DNA from 3 places in the Actinoplanes sp. NPDC051859 genome. Region 2 is predicted to be linked to each of the others. Evidence: riboswitches for the same ligand, from Rfam matches in the RefSeq annotation. Region 2 holds a riboswitch; each other region holds the start of a gene.
The links. A riboswitch is a leader RNA that binds a small molecule or an ion and turns the genes downstream of it on or off. The one in region 2 is predicted to bind cobalamin.
Positions count from the first base shown of each region.

Region 1: another riboswitch for cobalamin. It lies ahead of ACIA1L_RS30690 (MerR family transcriptional regulator); the one in region 2 lies ahead of ACIA1L_RS25420 (ABC transporter substrate-binding protein).
Region 3: another riboswitch for cobalamin. It lies ahead of ACIA1L_RS24380 (VWA domain-containing protein); the one in region 2 lies ahead of ACIA1L_RS25420 (ABC transporter substrate-binding protein).

Region 1 is NZ_JBITBX010000018.1:84,015-90,036, reverse strand. Features, by position in the region: gene alaS (alanine--tRNA ligase) at 1-2,012, opposite strand, end outside; cobalamin riboswitch at 2,253-2,472, shown strand; gene ACIA1L_RS30690 (MerR family transcriptional regulator) at 2,467-3,420, shown strand; gene ACIA1L_RS30685 (acyltransferase) at 3,554-4,768, shown strand; gene ACIA1L_RS30680 (RNA polymerase sigma factor) at 4,779-6,008, opposite strand.
Region 2 is NZ_JBITBX010000011.1:11,256-17,277, reverse strand. Features, by position in the region: gene ACIA1L_RS25430 (phosphatidylglycerol lysyltransferase domain-containing protein) at 1-422, shown strand, start outside; gene ACIA1L_RS25425 (alpha/beta hydrolase) at 419-1,576, shown strand; cobalamin riboswitch at 1,620-1,793, shown strand; gene ACIA1L_RS25420 (ABC transporter substrate-binding protein) at 1,824-2,807, shown strand; gene ACIA1L_RS25415 (FecCD family ABC transporter permease) at 2,852-3,808, shown strand; gene ACIA1L_RS25410 (ABC transporter ATP-binding protein) at 3,808-4,566, shown strand; gene ACIA1L_RS25405 ((2Fe-2S) ferredoxin domain-containing protein) at 4,563-5,261, shown strand; gene ACIA1L_RS25400 (TasA family protein) at 5,420-5,986, shown strand; gene ACIA1L_RS25395 (hypothetical protein) at 5,989-6,022, shown strand, end outside.
Region 3 is NZ_JBITBX010000010.1:72,749-78,770, forward strand. Features, by position in the region: gene ACIA1L_RS24370 (cobyrinate a,c-diamide synthase) at 1-17, opposite strand, end outside; gene cobO (cob(I)yrinic acid a,c-diamide adenosyltransferase) at 14-616, opposite strand; gene ACIA1L_RS24380 (VWA domain-containing protein) at 616-2,724, opposite strand; cobalamin riboswitch at 2,758-2,882, opposite strand; gene ACIA1L_RS24385 (gluconokinase) at 3,051-4,646, opposite strand; gene ACIA1L_RS24390 (glycosyltransferase) at 4,740-5,984, shown strand.

The DNA of each region.
Region 1 (6,022 bases), on a different contig from region 2:
ACGCGTACGGTCTCGTCGTAGGTCTCGCCGAACAAGGCGAGCGCGCCCGCGGCGCGGGCCTGCTCCAGGGACAGGTAGCGCACGCCGACGGGCAGGTCCCGGCGGATGGCCAGGTTGGCGACCTCTTCCACCTCGCTGCGGGCGCTGTCGGACAGGCCGCCGCGCCAGGCGAAGTCGAGGCGTAGATAGCCGGGCCGGTTGTAGGAGCCGGACTGCAAGGCGGTCGGGCCGAGCACCTGCCGCAGCGCCGCGTGCACCACGTGGGTGCCGGAGTGCGCCTGCCGGGCTCCTGTGCGCCAGTCCGGGTCGACCATCGCCCGCACGTTGTCGCCGACGGCGAGGCCACCGTCGAGGACCCGTACGGTATGCGCGATCAGGCCTTTGACCGGCCGTTGCACGTCGATGATCTCGGCCCTGAGGTTGGGGCCGGTGAGCAGGCCCGCGTCGGAGTCCTGGCCGCCGGATTCCGCGTAGAACGGCGTACGGTCCAGAGCGACAGTGACGATTTCCCCGGCCTGCGCCGCACCGGCGGGCTGGCCGCCCGCCCAGATCGCGACGATCTTCGACTCGGTTTCCAGGCATTCGTAGGCCAGCCACTCGGTCGGTCCGGACGCGTCGAGCACCGTGCGGTAGGCGGACAGGTCGGCGTGGCCGGTCTTGCGGGCCTTCGCATCCGCCTTCGCGCGTTCGCGCTGCTCGGCCATCAACGCCCGGAATCCGTCGGCGTCGACCTGCACGCCCTGCTCGGCGGCGATCTCCAGGGTCAGATCGATCGGGAATCCGTACGTGTCATGCAGCTGAAAGGCCTTGTCGCCGCCCAGCCGGGTCTTGCCCGCCTGCTTGGTCTCGGCGATAGCGGTGTCCAAAATGGTGGTGCCCGCGCGCAGCGTGGAGAGGAAGGTGTCTTCCTCGCCGTATGCCGCCGACGCGATGCGGTCGAAGTCCGTGGCGAGTTCCGGGTAAGAAGGGGCCATGCAGTCGCGTGCGATCGGCAGCAGCTCCGGCAACGCCTTGTCGTGCCAGCCGAGCAGCCGCATGGACCGGATCGCGCGGCGCATGATGCGGCGCAACACGTAACCGCGGCCTTCGTTCGACGGGGTGACGCCGTCGCCGATCAGCATGAGCGAGGTGCGGACGTGGTCGGCGATCACGCGGAGTCGGACATCGTCGGGGTGGCTTTCGGAGGCAGCCGGGCCCGACTGCTTGCCGTAGGTCTTGCCGGTCAACTCGGCGGCCTTGGCCAGGATCGGGCGGACCTCGTCGATCTCGTACAGGTTGTCGACGCCCTGCAGGATCGATGCCATCCGTTCGAGGCCCATGCCGGTGTCGATGTTCTGCGCGGGCAGGTCACCGACGATCCGGAAGTCCTCCTTCGATGCGACGTCAGCGATCTCGACCTGCATGAAGACCAGGTTCCAGAACTCCAGGTAACGGTCCTCGTCCACCTCGGGGCCGCCTTCGGGACCGTAGGCGGGGCCACGGTCATAATACAGCTCCGAGCAGGGTCCAGCGGGGCCGGGGATGCCCATCGACCAGTAATTGTCGCGTTTGCCGCGGCGCACGATCCGGTCGGCGGGCATGCCGGTCTGTCGCCAGATGTCGATGGCCTCGTCGTCGTCCAGGTAGACCGTGGCCCAGATCCGCTCGGGGTCCAGCCCGAAGCCACCCTCGGCGACCGGCTTGGTGGACAGGTCCCAGGCGAGGGGGATCGCGCCGGCCTTGAAGTAGTCGCCGAAGGAGAAGTTGCCGTTCATCTGGAAGAACGTGCCGTGCCGGCTGGTCTTGCCGACCTCGTCGATGTCCGGCGTCCGGATGCATTTCTGCACGCTGACGGCTCGCCGGTAGGTCGGGGTGCGCTGGCCCAGGAAGAACGGCACGAACTGGACCATGCCCGCGTTGATGAACAGCAGGTTCGGATCGTCGATGGCGGGCAGGGGCGCCGAGGGCACGACCGTGTGGCCGTTAGCCTCGAAGTGCGCCAGGAAGCGCCGCTTGATCTCCGCTGTCAGCATCACTGCACCCCTTATTGCCGGCAACTGGCAACTGCATCGTATGGGTGACAGAGGTCCGCCGTTCCAGGACCCCTCGGCCGCGCTCCGATTCGCAACTCTTTGGGGGGATCGTCAGGTCCTGGCTGCTCGGTCGACAGGCAGTGTCGGCGGTGCGGCCGCCGCCCCGCGCTTCGCACGCCACCCGTGCGATGCTGCCCGGTGTGGATGCCGCCGGGTCATCTCGCCGGGATGTCCGTCGCTAAGCTGAGCCGCGCAGCTGGTTCGCCACAGCCCTCAGGTTGTGGCGTCGTAAGAGGGAACCCGGTGGGAATCCGGGGCTGCCCCGCAGCGGTGAGCTGGAACGACCGCCGTCATCGGCACTGGGCCTTGAGGGGCTTGGGAAGCGACGGCCAGTAGGAGATCGGATCGGTTCCGGTCGTGCCCGCGAGTCCGAAGACCTGCCACTGCCCTGCGCGTGTCCGCGCGTGGTGTAGTCGGTGACCTCGAGGGCGGGTCGGCGGTGCGCGAGGCGGAATTCTGTGTGGGCGACGGCGACGATGCCGTTCGTCCGGACGAGGCTGGACCGGAACCGACAGGGTTGAGTGCGGGCGCGGTGGCGCGCCGGCTTGGTGTCGCGCCGACGACGTTGCGGACGTGGCATCAGCGTTACGGTTTGGGCCCGAGCGGGCATGAGCACGGCCGGCATCGTCGTTACACCGCGGACGATCTCGATGTGTTGGCGGCGATGGCCCGGTTGACCGCGCGGGGGATGCCCGCAGCGGAGGCGGCCCGGATGGCTCGCCGGGCGGATCTTTCCGGATGTTCGGCGCCTGAGGGCGATCCCGCGACCGCTTCGGCGGCGCGGGGTATCGCTCGGGCGGCGCGGCGTCTGGATGTGCTGACCTTGCGGGAGACGTTGGCTGCCGCGGTGGCTGAGCGGGGCGTGGTGCCGACGTGGCATGTGCTGGCGGCCCCGGCGTTCGTGCATTTGAGTCGTGCGCGGGTGGTTGAGCCGTTGCGGGATGCGGCGCGGCGGGTGTTGGGCCGGTGTTTGAGTGAGGTGTTCGCCGCTGTGGTACGTCCGCCGGCCGGCACTGATGTCCGGGTAGTGCTCGCTGCGCCGCCGCGCAGCAGGGACTTGGTGGCTTTGGACGCTCTCGCTGCGGCTCTCGCCGAGCAGGGGGTCGGCTCTCTTCATCTTGGCGCGGTGCCGGACGCGGCTTTGCTCGCGGAGGTGGCGAGCCGGATTCGTCCGGCTGTTGTGGTGTTGTGGAGCCATGCCCCGCACGACGTGTTGCCGGACTTGGTTGTCGCGGCCGGTTCACCGCTGGTGGTGGGGGCTGGCCGCGGCTGGGACGGGCAGCCTGGTGTGGAAGTGGGTGCGACGTTGGCAGATTGCGTCGCGCTGAGTATCGCCGCGCTGCGCTGATGACGGAGGTCAGCGGTCGGTGAACGTCGGTGGGCGTTTGGCGACAAGCGGCCACGGCTGTCGGGCGGTCCTGCACGGCGAGTGGCTATCTCACTGTGACCTACGTAACGCCGATCGGGTTAGCCGTGTCGCCATGCGATCTACGAAGATCTCTGAGACTTGCCTCGCCGGCAACACCGGATGGGGTGCCGTTACCAGGAAGTTGCTCAGGGTGAAATCGACGAGGGCTCGTGATCGGTATTTTGACGCTCTGCGGGCGGCGGCGATCGTCAGGGTGGTGCTGCTCCACACCTTCTGGTCGTACATTCTGCAGGCAACCTTTCCGTCCATGGGCCTCATGTTCGCCATCGGTGGATCGCTGACTGCCGCATCGGCGGACCGTTCACCGCGGCGCGCGATCCTCACCCGGTTGCGCCGATTGCTGCCCGCTCTCTGGGTTTTTGGCCTGGTGATCGTGCCGCTGATGTTCTTACTCGGCTGGTCGAATGACCTCCAGTGGCCTACGCAGGCACCCGCCTGGCCGAACATGCTGTTCTGGGCCTTCCCGGCTGGGCTCCCACCGTACAGCGATCTCGGGCAGCGACTGGGCTTGGAGGTGCTGTGGTATCTCAATACGTACCTCTGGCTGGTCCTTCTCACGCCGCTGCTGTTGCGCCTCTACCGCAAGTGGCCTCTTCCGACGGTTCTCCTGCCGCTCGTGGGGCTGCTGCTCATCGTTGGCTGGCGGGACAGCATCAGCCACTATCCCACTTACTGGCACCTGCAAAATTTGCTCTCCTATGGAACGTGCTGGATGCTCGGAATAGCACACCGCGCCGGCGATCTCGGTAAGCTGCGGCCAGCGGTAGTGATTGGCGTAGGGACCGCCGCTATCGGTGGTGCGCTGACGTGGGCGATCATGCATCCGGTCGACGGTGTGTTCCTTTTGGCCGCACACCCTGTTGCGTTTTCCATCTTCCAAATCGGCTTCGTGCTCCTGCTGTTCCGCTGGTCGCCACCCATGGGTTGGCTAGCTCGGTGCCGGCCGCTCGACGGCTTCGTATCGATGATCAATAATCGGGCCGTTTCGATCTATCTGTGGCACATGCCAGCTATTGCGGTCGGCGTATATGTGGTCGATCCCTCGATCGTGACGCTGAAACGTCCTGATGACCTGCTCTCCTGTCTGATAGTCCTCGCCATTGCCCTGCCGCTGCTCGCCCTGGCGGTCCTCGCCTTCGGCTGGGTGGAGGACCTCTCGGCACGACGACCCCCACGCATCTCGCCGTTCGTCAAACGTGGGGCAGTCCGGCAACCTGATTCGGGGCCAACTGATCCGACGCTGACTTCCAGGCTCGGAGCGACCTAATTTCGCTTCGTCAGTCCAGCTCGGCGGCGCGGGCTTCGAAGATGGTTCGCTCGCGGGTGTTACGGGTCATTGCGGCGGCCCGGCGGAACTCCTCCCGCGCTTCGGTCGGGCGGCCGAGTTTGGCGAGCAGGTCGGCGCGGACGGCCGGCAGGAGGGGGTAGTGCGGCAGAACCAGGGCATCGACGATGGCGAGGGCGCGAATCGGGTCGTCAGCGTGGCTGATCGCCACGGCACGGTTCAGGTCCACGATGGGTGACGGTGCGACGTAGGCGAGGACCTCGTACAGTGCGGCGATCCGCTCCCAGTCGGTGTCTTCGGCTCTGCCGGCTCGGGCGTGGCAGGCGGCGATCGACGCTTGCAGGGCGTACGGTCCGAAGGTGCCCTCGGCGCGGGTGAGGGCGTCGAGTCCGCGCCGGATGGACAGGCGGTCCCAGCGCCGCCGGTCCTGGTCCTGCAAAAGGATGGGGGTGCCGTCGGCGGCGGTGCGGGCGGGGATTCGAGATGCCTGAAGTTCCATGAGCGCCACCAGTCCCTGCGCTTCGGGTTCCTGTGCGGCGAGTCCGGCCAGGACCCGGCCGAGCCGCAAGGCCTCCATGCACAGCGCGGGGCGCACCCAGTCGTCGCCGGCGGTCGCCGAGTAGCCCTCGTTGAAGATGAGGTAGATGACCTCGAGGACCGACGCCAGCCGCGGCGCTGCCTCGGACGGCGGTGGCAGCTCGATCGGCACCTTCTTCTCGGCAAGGGTTCGTTTGGCCCTGGTGATCCGCTTGCCCACGGTCGCTTCCGGGACGAGGTAGGCCCGCGCGATCTCGTCGGTGGTGAGCCCGCCTAGCAGCCGCAGGGTCAGCGCTACCCGCGACTCGGTGGGCAATATCGGATGGCAAGTGGTGAAGATCAGACGCAGGAGGTCGTCACCGACGTAGTCGTCCAGATCCGCAGCGATGTCGGGGTCCACCGCAGTCGGTGCCGACCGGCCGATCTCGGCCAGTTTTTCCGCATAGCGGCTCTGCCGCCGCAGCAGGTCGATCGCGCGGTGCTTGGCGGTCGCCATCAGCCACGATGCCGGGTGCTCTGGTATGCCGGCAATCGGCCATTGTTCGAGTGCGATGACTATGGTGTCCTGGGCAAGTTCTTCGGCCAGCCCCACGTCGCGGACCAGCCGGGTCAACGCAGCGACGATCCGGGCCGACTCCATGCGCCAAACCGTCGCCACCACGGTGCGAGAATCGGTGGGCGCCATAGCCACCGATCCTC
Region 2 (6,022 bases):
ACACGCCGAACGGCATCTTCGAGTTCCTGGTCGTGGAGCTGATGGCCCGAGCCGAGGCGCTGGGCGTCAAGCGTGTCTCGCTGAACTTCGCAATGTTCCGGGCCACCTTCGCCCGGGGTGAGCAGCTCGGGGCTGGACCGCTGCTGCGCGGCTGGCGCGGTCTGCTGATGGCCGCCTCCCGCTGGTGGCAGCTCGAGCAGCTCTACCGGGCCAACGCCAAGTATCAGCCGGACTGGACGCCTCGGTTCCTCTGCTACCCGCGCGGCCGAGACCTGCCGCGTGTCGCCCTGGCCGCGGCCATCGCCGAGGGATTCGTCACTCCGCCGGGACAACGCCGACCGGCCCCGGCACGATCTGCCGCGGCGATCGTCCCGACCGTCCTGCCCGAGCCCGCCGCCGCAGAAACGAGTGTGCCCCGTTGAACAGCATCGTCATCACCAGCGGCTGGCTGATCGCCCTGCTCGGCGCCCTGACGGTCCTTGCCGCCGTGGCGACCGCGAAGTTCTGGGACCGCGGCCGGTTCCGCACCGCGCACCGGGCCGCCGGCCTCATCCTCGTCCAGCTGTTGCTGCTGCTCAGCATCGGCGCCGTAGTGAACAAGCAGGCCAACTTCTACGTCACCCTGGGCGAGCTGTTGGGACAGAGCGCACCCGACGGGTACGCCGCCACGATCCCGCACAACGCCCCGCGGCTGACTTCCGACAACACGGGTCACGACGCCATCGCCCGGTGGATCGCCGAGCACCCGGGCGGCGCCGACAAGGGCACGGTGATCCCGGCGATGTTGACCGGCGCCCGGACGGGCTATCACCTGCCCGCACAGATCTACCTGCCGGCTGGCTACACCGCTCCCGAGGCCGCGCGGCGGGACTATCCCGTGGTGATGTTCCTGGCCGGCTATCCGGGCACGGTGGACAGCTGGCTCAAGACGATGGGCGTCGGCGCAGCCCTGGACAAGGCGATCAACGCTCGGGCTCTGCCACCGATGATCGCCGTCCTGCCCGAGCAGGACCCGGTCCGCGGCAAGGACAGCGAGTGCGTGGACTCGGCCACCGGGGTCCGCGCCGACACCTTCCTCACCTCCGATGTGCCGGAGATCCTCACCCGACATTTCCGGGCGGCCAGCGGTCCCGAGAACTGGGCCGTCGCGGGCTATTCGACCGGCGGCTTCTGCGCCTTCAACCTGGCCCTGCGGCATCCCGACAAGTTTTCCGCGGCAGCCAGCCTCTCCGGCTACTTCCGGCCCATCATCGACCGCTCCACCGGCGACCTCTACCAGGGCGACCTGAACCTGCGCCGGGCCAACGACCCCCGGCTGACCATCAACGAGCGCCGGCCCCGGCCCATGCATCTGTTCCTGTCCGCCGGGCTCGGCGACAAGGAGGCGCTGGCAGACCTGCACGCCTACCGGCCGCTGATCCGTACGCCGGACGTCGCCACCGTCTACGACAGCCGCCCGGGCGGCCACAACTTCGCCACCTGGAACGAAACGCTCCCGGCGCTGTTCCAGTGGCTCAACGGCTGGCTCGCCGCGCACCCCGACCGCGGCCAGCAACCGGACACCCGGACCAGCTGACCAGATCAGAGCGGCCCGGCGCGGATGGGCAGGTGCCCAGCCGCTAGGGTGGGCGCGCCGTGGTGTTCGGGAAGCCGGTGTGATGCCGGCGCGGCCCTCGCCACTGTGATCGGGATGCCGGAGGCCACCACAAGGTCACTGGGCGCAAGCCTGGGAAGGCCGGCCATCGGCGCACCACCCGTCAGCCAGGAGACCGGCCACGGCACCGTTTCGACCCGTCCACGAGGTGCTGGAAGGTGGTCCCGCTGTGCGGTCCTCCCTGTCCTGGCGCGTAACCGCGCCGCTGTCCGTCCTGTTCGTCCTGCTCGCCGGGTGCGGCGCCACCGATGCGCCGAAGGCCGCGCCGGGGGCGTCCGCGGGCGGGCCGGTCACGCTCGCCAACTGCGGTACGCCCGTCACCATCGCCAAACCGCCGACGCGGGCGGTGACCATGAACCAGCCGGCGACCGAGATCATGCTCGCGCTCGGCCTGCAGGACCGGATGATCGGCACGGCCTACCTCGACGACGCCATCCTGCCCGAGTACGCCGCCGCCTACGCGAAGGTGCCGGTGCTCGCCAAGGAGTACCCGGCCAAGGAGAAGCTGCTCGACACCGAGCCGGACTTCGTCTACGCGTCGTTCGCCAGCGCATTCGGCACCGAGGGTGTCGGTGACCGGGCCGAGTGGCAGAAACTGGGCGTGAGCTCGTACGTCTCGGCGGCGGGCTGCCCGAAGGAGACCCGCCTGGCAAAGCTGGCCCTGACCGACGTCTTCACCGAGATCCGCGAGATCGCCGCCGTGTTCGGGGTGCCGGACCGGGCCGAGCAACTGATCGCCGAGCAGCAGGCCCGGATCGTCAAGGCCAAGGCGAGCGGCCGGGACGCGAAGGTGTTGTGGTGGGACGCCGGCACCGACGCTCCGAGCGTCGGCGCGTGCTGCGGAAGCCCCGGCATGATCATGGCCGAGGCCGGCGTCACCAATGTGTTCGCCGAGCTCACCGGCTCCTGGGCTGACTCGAGCTGGGAAGCCGTCGTGGAGCGGAACCCGGACGCGATCGTGTTGATCGACGCAAGTTGGGACCCCGCCGCCGCCAAGAAGGCGTTCCTGGCGAAGCACGCCACGCTGAAGGACCTGCCCGCGGTCAAGAATCAGCGGTTCATCGTCGTCCCGTTCTCCGCCACGTCGGCCGGCGTGCGCAACGTGCTCGCCGTCGAGGCGCTGACCGCGGGGCTCGCGAAGGCCGGCAGCTGACTCCGGTCAAGGTCGGCGTTCTCGCGGTCGCCCTGGTCCTCTCGGTGGGTGCGGCGGTCACGGTCGGACCGGCCGACCTTTCCCTGCGTACGGTCGGCGAGGTGATCGCCGGCCACCTCGGGCTGACCACTGCCGACGTGCCGCTGATGCGCGACCACATCGTGTGGGAGTTGCGGCTGCCGCGGGTGCTCGGCGCCGCCGTCGTCGGGGCCGGGCTGGCCGCGGCGGGTGCGGTGCTGCAGACCGTGACCCGCAATCCGCTCGCTGACCCGTACCTGCTGGGGGTCTCGTCCGGAGCGTCCCTCGGCGCGGTCGCGGTCGTCGTCCTGGGCGTCGGTGGTGGGGTTGCCGCGCTCAGCGGCGGCGCGCTGATCGGCGCGCTGGCAGCGTTCGGGCTGGTGATCATCGTGGCCGGCGGGCGGGCGGCGCTGCGGCCGACCCGGGTGGTGCTCGCCGGGGTGGCCGTCGCCCAACTGTGCGCGGCGCTCACCACGTTCGTGATCATCTGGGTGGCGGATCCGCACGCCACCCAGTCGATCACCTTCTGGCTCTCCGGGTCGCTGGCCCGGGTCGACTGGACCGCGCTGGCCTGGGCGGCACCGGTGCTCGGCGCCGCGCTGCTCGTGATCGGCGCGCAAGCGCGGGCGCTCAACGCGTTCGCCTTCGGGGAGGAATCCGCCGCCACCCTCGGCATCGATGTCCGGCGGGTCCGGCGGGTGCTGCTGATCACCACCGCCCTGGTGACCGCCGTCCTGGTCGCGATCAGCGGCGCGATCGGCTTCGTGGGGCTGATCCTGCCGCATGCCGCCCGCCTCTTCACCGGTCCCGATCATCGGCGGCTGCTGCCCGTCGTGGTGTTGGCCGGCGCGATCTTCATGATCTGGGTGGACGCGGCCGCCCGGACAGCATTCGAGCCGCGAGAGCTACCCGCCGGGGTCCTCACCGCTCTGCTGGGCGTGCCCGCTTTCGTCTGGCTGCTCCGCCGCCGAGAGGTGCGCTGATGCTCGAGATCAACGACGTGTCCTGGTCGGTGCCCGCCGTCCACATCCTCGACGAGGTCACCTGCGCTGTGCCGCCCGGTGCGCTGGTCGGGCTCCTCGGCCCGAACGGTTCCGGCAAGACGACGCTGCTGCGGGTGGCGGCCGGCCTGATCCGGCCGGAGCACGGCCGCGTGTCGCTGGGCGAGTCCGACCTTGCCACGCTGTCCTGGCTCGCCATCGCCCGACGGACGGCGCTGCTGGCTCAGCACGCCGAGACCGAGCTGGACCTGACAGCGCTGGACGTGGTGCTGCTGGGGCGTACGCCGCACCGAAGCTCGCGCTGGGCCGATGGTGACACCGACCGGGCGGTCGCGGTCGAGGCCCTCGCCCGGGTGGACCTGGCCGGGTGGGCGGATCGTCGCTGGCAGACCCTGTCCGGCGGGGAACGCCAGCGCGTGCAGCTTGCCCGGGCACTCGCCCAGGAGCCGGAACTGCTGTTGCTCGACGAACCCACCAACCACCTCGACATCGGCCACCAACTGCAACTGCTGCATCTGGTACGCCGCAGCGCTGTCACCGCCCTGGCCGCCCTGCACGACCTGAACCTGGCGGCGATGTTCTGCGACACGGTGGTCGTCCTGCACCACGGCCGGGTCGTCGCCACCGGTCCGCCGCAGTCCGTCCTGACTCCCGCGCTGCTCGCCGAGGTTTACGAGGTCGATGCCGAGGTCACCGTGCACCACGGCCGCACGACCATCACGTACCGGCCGCCGACATGATCGTTTTGCTGATCGCCCGGTCGGTGACCCACCACGGCGGGCACGAAGCGGTGCACCGGCTGGCCGCCGCCGCGGCTGCGGAGCTGGAGCTGCCAGTCCGGGCCTGCTTTCTGGACGGCGCCGAACCGTCCCTGCACGCTGCCCTGGACGAGGTCCCGCCGGACGACGACGTGCTCCTCGTCGGTGCTCACCTGCCGCCGGACCGCTACCTCGACACCTGGATCCGGCGAGCGGTCGCGCACTGGTGCACCACCCGCGATCGGCGGCCCCGCATAGCCCTTTCCGCCCCACTGTCCACCCAGCCCGCACTGATCCGCGCGGTGGTCGAGGCGGCCGCCGGTCCCTCCGTGCCGCTCGGTGGCAATCCCGGGCCGTTCCGCAGCCCAGCCTGGTCGCAGCTCACCACGCACCGGCGGCACGTCCTCATCTGCCGCGGGCCACGCTGTACGGCGTACGGCGCGAACGAGGTGGCCGCTGCCCTGAGCGGCCGGCTCGCCGAGCTTGGTCTGGGCGACGACGACGTGCTCGTCACCGCGACCGGCTGTCTGGCGCCCTGCAATCTCGGCCCGTTGGTCGTCGTGCACCCCGAAGACACCTGGTACGAACGGGTGGACGCGGACTCCGCCGTACGGATCACCGAGCACCATCTTGTCCGGGGCGAGCCGGAGATCGCGGCGCGGCCGTCGCGGCAGTGAAGCAGCCAAGGTGCTTACAGGTTGCTACCAGCCAATTCGAGGTTTCCCAGCTCAGGGCCGGTTTGTGCCAGCCGAACTGTCTCACTGTCAGCAACATTGAGCGGGGGAGTATAGAAATGGGCACGAGCGCTACAGCAGCCGGAAAAGGTTCCCGGTCCATGCAGTGGCTGGTCCTCGGTGGCGTAGCCGCTCTGGGCGTCGCTATGACCAGTAGCGGTGTTTTCGCGTCGTGGGTCGCAACGGCTCAGTCGACGACCGGCACCACCAAGGCCGCCACCGTCAGCCTGGTGCACAACGACACCAACGGCACCGTCTTCAGCAGCGGCGTCAACGACCTGCTGCCCGGCGACTACCTCTACCGGTACGCGAACCTGGTGAACAGCGGCGACCTCGCCCAGGACTTCACCGCCACCCTGTCCGGCGGGGGCGCGCTCGCCGCCGCGGGCGGTCTGCAGTTCGCGGTCGACTCGTGCTCCGTCTCGTGGGCCAACGACGGCAGTTGCAGCGGCACGCTGCTCCCGGTGGCAACCGCCCGTGACGTGGCCGGTTCGGCCGGGGTCGCGCTCGGCCAGGTCGCCGCCGCGGGCTCCGCGCACCTGCGCTACAAGTTCCTGCTGAACCCGAGCGCCGACCAGGCGACCTTCCAGGGCAAGACCGGCACGATCTCGGTGACCATCGGCGGCAGCACGCCGGTGACCGGCGGCCGGAACCGCACGGCGGGTTAGTGATGGGAAAGCGTCGTCCGGCGGCCTGGCTGGTAG
Region 3 (6,022 bases), on a different contig from region 2:
ACGATCCGGGGGATCACCACTCGATGCCTTTCTGGCCCTTCCGGCCGGCGTCCATCGGGTGCTTGACCTTGGTCATCTCGGTGACCAGATCGGCCGCCGCGAGGAGGTCGGGGTGGGCGTCGCGACCGGTGATGACCACGTGCTGGGTGCCGGGCCGGTCCCGCAGGGTGGCGACCACGTCCGCGACGTCGACCCAGCCCCACTTCATCGGATAGGTGAACTCGTCGAGCACATAGAAGGTGTGCGTCTCGGCGGCGAGGTCGCGCTTGATCTGGGCCCACCCTTCGGCGGCCTCGGCGGCGTGGTCCCGTTCGGTGCCGGCGCGCTGGATCCAGGACCAGCCCTCGCCCATCTTGTGCCACGCGACCGGCGCGCCACCGTCCACCGCGCCCAGGGCTTTGAGGGCGGTTTCCTCGCCGACCTTCCACTTCTCGCTCTTCACGAACTGGAAGACGCCGACCGGCCAGCCCGCGCTCCACGCCCGCAGCGCCATGCCGAACGCGGCGGTGGACTTGCCCTTGCCGTGTCCGGTGTGCACGGCGAGGACGGCTTGGCGGCGACGCTGGCGGGTGGTGAGGCCGTCGTTCGGCACCGAGGTGACCTGTCCCTGCGGCATCAGGCAGCCCTCCGGTGGGATCCGTGGGCGCCCGGCCCGTTGGCAGCGAGTGCGTCCAACGGCATGACGTCGGCGTGCAGGGCGGCGGCCAGGCGGCGGGCCAGGCCCAACCGCACCGGGCCGGACTCGCAGTCGACCACGACGGTCGCGACCCCGGCGAGGGCGGGCGCGACCTCGACCGGGTCGCCGCCGCTGGTGGCTCGCCCGTCGGTGACGACCACCAGCAACGGGCGGCGGCGCGGATCGCGGCGGCGCTCGGTGGCGCTGGTGGCGGCGGCCTGCCGCAGCCCGGCCGCGAGGGGGGTGCGGCCCCCGGTCCGTAGGCTCGCGAGGCGCAGCACACCGACCTCGTGGCTGGAGGTCGGTGGCAACACCTGCTCGGCCGTGGAGCCCCGGAAGGTGATCATGCCAATCCGGTCCCGGCGCTGGTACGCGTCGCGCAGCAGCGACAGCACAGCGGTCTTGACCACAGTCATCCGCTGACGGGCCGCCATCGAGCCGGAGGCGTCGACCACGAACAGGACCAGGTTGGCCTCCCGCCCGACGTGCACCGCCTCACGCAGGTCACGCGGCTGCACGCAGGAGACGGCCCGCAACGACCCGGGAACGGGTGTCGCGGTGGCCCGCCGGTGCAGGGCTGCCCGGAGCGTGGCCGGCAGGTGCGGCGCCCCGGCCAGCTTGCCGTGCGGCACCCGGGAGCCGACCACGCGGCCGCGGCGCGCAAAGGCCGGTGAGCGTCGACCGGCGTGGCCGCCTTCACCGCGCGCGCCGATGCGGAATGTGCGCGGCCGGTACGCCGTTCCCGCCTGCGCCGCACCGCCGGCGGCTTGCCCAGGCTTGTCCTCAGTGTGCTCCCGCGGATCCGCGGCGTCCCGCGGATCCCGGTCGGCTGCGGGCTCCGGACCACGGTCATCCGCACCACCGCCGGGGTCGGCACCCGCAGCACCGCTGCCGGGACCGCTACCACCGGGCTCGCCCTGGTCAGGACCGTTGTCTGGACCGTTGTTGTCGGGCCCACCACCGTTGTCGGGCCCACCGTCCGGGCTGCCGCCGTCGGGCCCGCCGTCCGGGTCGTCGTCGGACTCCGGCGGGGCCTCCGCGTCGGCCTGCTCGAGGGCCTCTTCGAGGCGCTGCTCATCGGTGCCGGGCGGGTCCAGCGGGTCCTTGCGGCGGCGGTGCGGCAGGGCCAGCCGGGCGGCGTCGCGAATGTCGTCGGCCGTGACCCGGTCCCGGCCGTGCCAGGCGGCAAGGGCCACCGCGCACCGGGCCACCACGATGTCGGCGCGCATGCCGTCCACCCCGTACGCGAGACACACCCGGGCAATCCGGTCCAGCTCGGCGTCCGGCAGGTGCACCGCGGGCAGGGCGGCCCGCGCGGTCACAATCCGCGCGGCGAGAGCTTCCTCGGCGGCACCGAAGCTGGCCGCGAACCCGGCCGGGTCTGCCTCGTACGCCAGCCGTCGCCGGACGACCTCAGCCCGCTGCACCGCGTCCCGAGGGGCCGCCACGGTCACCACCAGCCCGAACCGGTCGACGAGCTGCGGCCGCGGCTCGCCCTCTTCCGGGTTCATCGTGCCCACCAGCAGGAACCGGGAGGCGTGCTTGACCGACACGCCGTCGCGCTCGACATGTGCCCGGCCCATCGCCGCCGCATCCAGCAGCAGGTCCACCAGGTGGTCGGGCAGCAGGTTGACCTCATCGACATAGAGGGCGCCCCGGTGTGCCGCGGCCAGCAGACCCGGCTCGTACGCCTTGACACCGTCTGCGAGCGCACGCTGGATGTCGAGCGTGCCCACCACCCGGTCCTCGGTGGCGCCGACCGGGAGCTCGACCAACGCGGCGGGCCGGTGCCCGTGCGGAGCGTCGGCCTCGTGCGGGCCGTCTGGGCAGCCGGAGTCGGGCGCCGTCGGGTCGCAGGCGAACCGGCAGCCCCGGACGACGTCGACTTCGGGCAGCAACGCGGCGAGGGCGCGCACGACGGTGCTCTTGGCGGTGCCCTTCTCGCCGCGGACGAGCACCCCGCCGACGGCCGGAGACACCGCCGTGAGCAGCAGGGCAAGGCGCAGATCGTCGAGCCCGACGACGGCGGAGAACGGGTACGGCGTCACGCCACGATCCTTCCCGCGGGTGTCCACGCCCGCGTGTCAAAGGGAGCGAGCGGCAGGAGTCTCCTGACTCCCAGGCGGCCGTAGCCGCCCGGTCACAGTGGCGGGACCGTCCCGGATTTGCACCGGGTTCCTCCGCTACCGCTCGTCGGTCACTCTGTCGCACCGCCGCCCGCGCCGTCAACGCGACCCGTCGTGGCCATCCTCACCCGGCCGCCACCCGGCACTCGCAGGACAGCGCGGGCGGCCCGCGGCGAGCACCCCGCCACCTTGCGCCCACGGCGGCTGGCCTGTTCCACGGGCCGGCGGCCGAATGCGGCGCCGGTGCATCAGTGCGGTCTGTCGGGGACGTGCTCGTCGCGGGCGCCGACCGCCTTCTCGGTGCCGGGCAGCGGCGAGGGCGCCAGCCGGTCCAGTTCGGTCAGGACGTCGGTGACTGCCAGTGCAGACCGTTCCACGAGCGGCCGGAGCCGCCCGTACAGCGCCGCGTCGGCCGGGTCGGGGTGGGTGCGCGCGGTGACGTCGACCAGGTCCGCGGCGCGGTCCAGGTCGGGCAGGCGGCCGATGGCGTGCAGCCCGAGCAGGCAGGCGCCCATCGCGGTACCCTCCGGCGTGTCGGCGATGGCGACGGGCAGGTCCAGCGTCGCGGCGAGGATCTCGACCCACAGCTCGGAGGCCACCGCTCCCCCGGTGGCGCGGACTTCACTCAGCTCGATCCCTTCGGCCCCGAAGGTGTCCCGGACCAGGGCCAGCTGCTGGCACACCCCCTCGACGGCAGCGCGGACCAGATGCGCGCGGCCGTGTTCGCGGCGCAGCCCCAGATAGGCCCCGCGCATCCCGCCACGCCACCACGGTGCCCGTTCCCCCAGCAGGTACGGCAGGCAGAGCAGGCCGTCGCTGCCCGCCGCCACCGCCGCGGCTTCGACCAGCAGCGCGGCGTCGCGGACGTCGGCGTCCTCGCCTTCGGCGGCGGGACGGTCGAAGCCTTCCGCCATCGTCTGGCCGGCCCAGCGCACCACCGAACCGGCGTTGTTGACGGCGCCGCCGAGCACCCAGCGGTCTTCGGTGAGGGCGTAACAGAAGAGCCGCCCGGCAGCGTCGGCGGTGGGCTTGCCCACGACCGTCCGCAACGCTCCGCTCGTCCCCAGCGAGACCGCGGCGACGCCGGGCGGGGTGGCGCCCACGCCGAGGTTGGCGAGCGGCCCGTCGGCGGCGCCGATGATGAGCGGGGTGTCCGGGGCCAACCCGGCCGCGGTGGCGACGTCGGGATGCAGGCGCAGAGCGGTGGTGGTCGGCACGACTTCAGCGAGCCGGGTGGCGTCGATGCCGGCGAGATCCAGGGCCTCGGGATCCCACCGACGCTCATGGATGTCGTAGAGCCCGGTGCCGGACGCCACCGACAGGTCGACGACGAAATCCGCCCGGGCCAGGCCGCCCAGCACGATCTCCTTGACGCCGCCCCAACGCGGAGTGTCTCGCAGCATCCTCGGCTCGTGCGCACGCCACCAGGCCAACTTCGCCAACGGCGACATCGGATGCACGGGCGTGCCGGTGCGGGCCTGCAGGGCTTTGGCGCGGCCAGACGCGACGATCGCCTCGGTCTGCGGCGACGAACGGTTGTCCGCCCAGGTCATGAGCGGACCGGCGGCGGTACCGCTGCCGTCCAGTGGCGCAAGGCCGTGCAGGAAGGCGCTGAGGCTGACCGCGAGCACGTGGTCGCCACGCTCCCGGCACTCCTGCGCCACGGTGACGAGCGCCTTGGCGGCGGCGTCGCGCAACTCGGCGGGGTCAAGTTCGGCTCGGCCCGGGCCGGGCACGGACAGCGGATAGTGCACGCTCGTGGCAGCGCGGACCTCGCCGTCGAGGCCGGCGGCAACCGCTTTCGTCGCAGTAGTTCCGGTGTCGATCCCGATGACGACGTCCATGCATCCTCCCGAATCCCGCGCCACTGCCGGCTCGTCGAGCAGGAACATGCCCGATGGGCCGTCCGGTCATGCGGCCGGTGCGATGATGGGCGGGTGCGGGTGCTGATCGTCACGTCGGGCTCCACCGGCGACGTGGCCCCGTACACGGGATTGGGAGCCCGGCTCCAAGCCGCCGGTCACGACGTCACCGTCGCCACGCACGAGCATTTCCGCGACCAGGTCGCGCTGCCGTTCGTGCCGCTGCCCGGCGACCTGCGGGAGATCCTCCCGCAGGCCCACGGTCAGGACGGCCGCGGTTCGGGGACCGGACCCCGGGCGTTGGTCCAGCTGCTGCGCATCGCGCGCCCGCTGGTCGCGGAGCTGGGTGCCGGAATAGCCGCTTCCGTACGCGAGACGCAACCCGACGTCGTCCTGCTCTCCACAGTGGTCGCTCCCCTCGGCTATCAGGTCGCCGAGGCCGCGGGCATCGGTTGCGCAGGAGTCTTCCTGCAACCGATCCATCCCACCGGCGCGTTCGGTCCGGTGCTGCTGGGCGGGCGTTCCGCCGGCCCGCTCGGCAACCTGCTGTCCGGCCGACTCGCCGAAGCAGCGGCACGCCCGCTCTACCGCGGTCCGGTCCGTGAGCTGCGGTCCCGCCTGGGCCTGCCCCGCCGCAGCCTCTCCCGGTTGCAGCACGACCAGCGGCATCGGTGGCCGACGTTTCACGGGTTCAGCCCGGTCGTGGTGCCGCGCCCGTCGGACTGGCCGGCCTCGCAGGAGGTCGTCGGCTACTGGTGGCCTGCGCGGCCGCCGGGGTGGACGCCGCCGCCGGAGCTGTCCGCGTTCCTGGCCGCCGGCCCGCCACCGGTGTTCGTCGGCTTCGGCAGCATGGCCCCCGGGCACGGAGACCGCCTGTCCGGCCTGGTCCGGGCGGCCATCCGGCAGACCGGCCGCCGCGCCATTGTGCAGGCCGGCTGGTCGGGGCTGCGCGGCGCCGGCGACGACCCCGACGTGTTGAGTATCGGCCCGGTGCCCCACGACTGGTTGTTCCCGCAGCTGGCAGCGGTGGTGCATCACGCGGGCGCGGGCACCACGGCGGCCGGGCTGCGCGCGGGAGTGCCGGCCGTGCCCGTGCCCGTGCTGGCGGACCAGCCGTTCTGGGCGCGCCGGCTGCACGACCTCGGGGTGAGCCCGGCGCCGATTCCGCTGTCCCGGCTCCGCGCCGACCGGCTGGCGGCGGCTCTGACGGCGGTCACGACCCAGCCCGCCTTCGCACAGCGAGCGCAAACGATCGCCCAGCGGCTCGCCGCGGAGGACGGCGCCGCCCGGATCATTACCTGGCTGGACGGCGTCCAGTGAACCTATCCATCGTGCCACGCGGTCCACTTACCACGCGT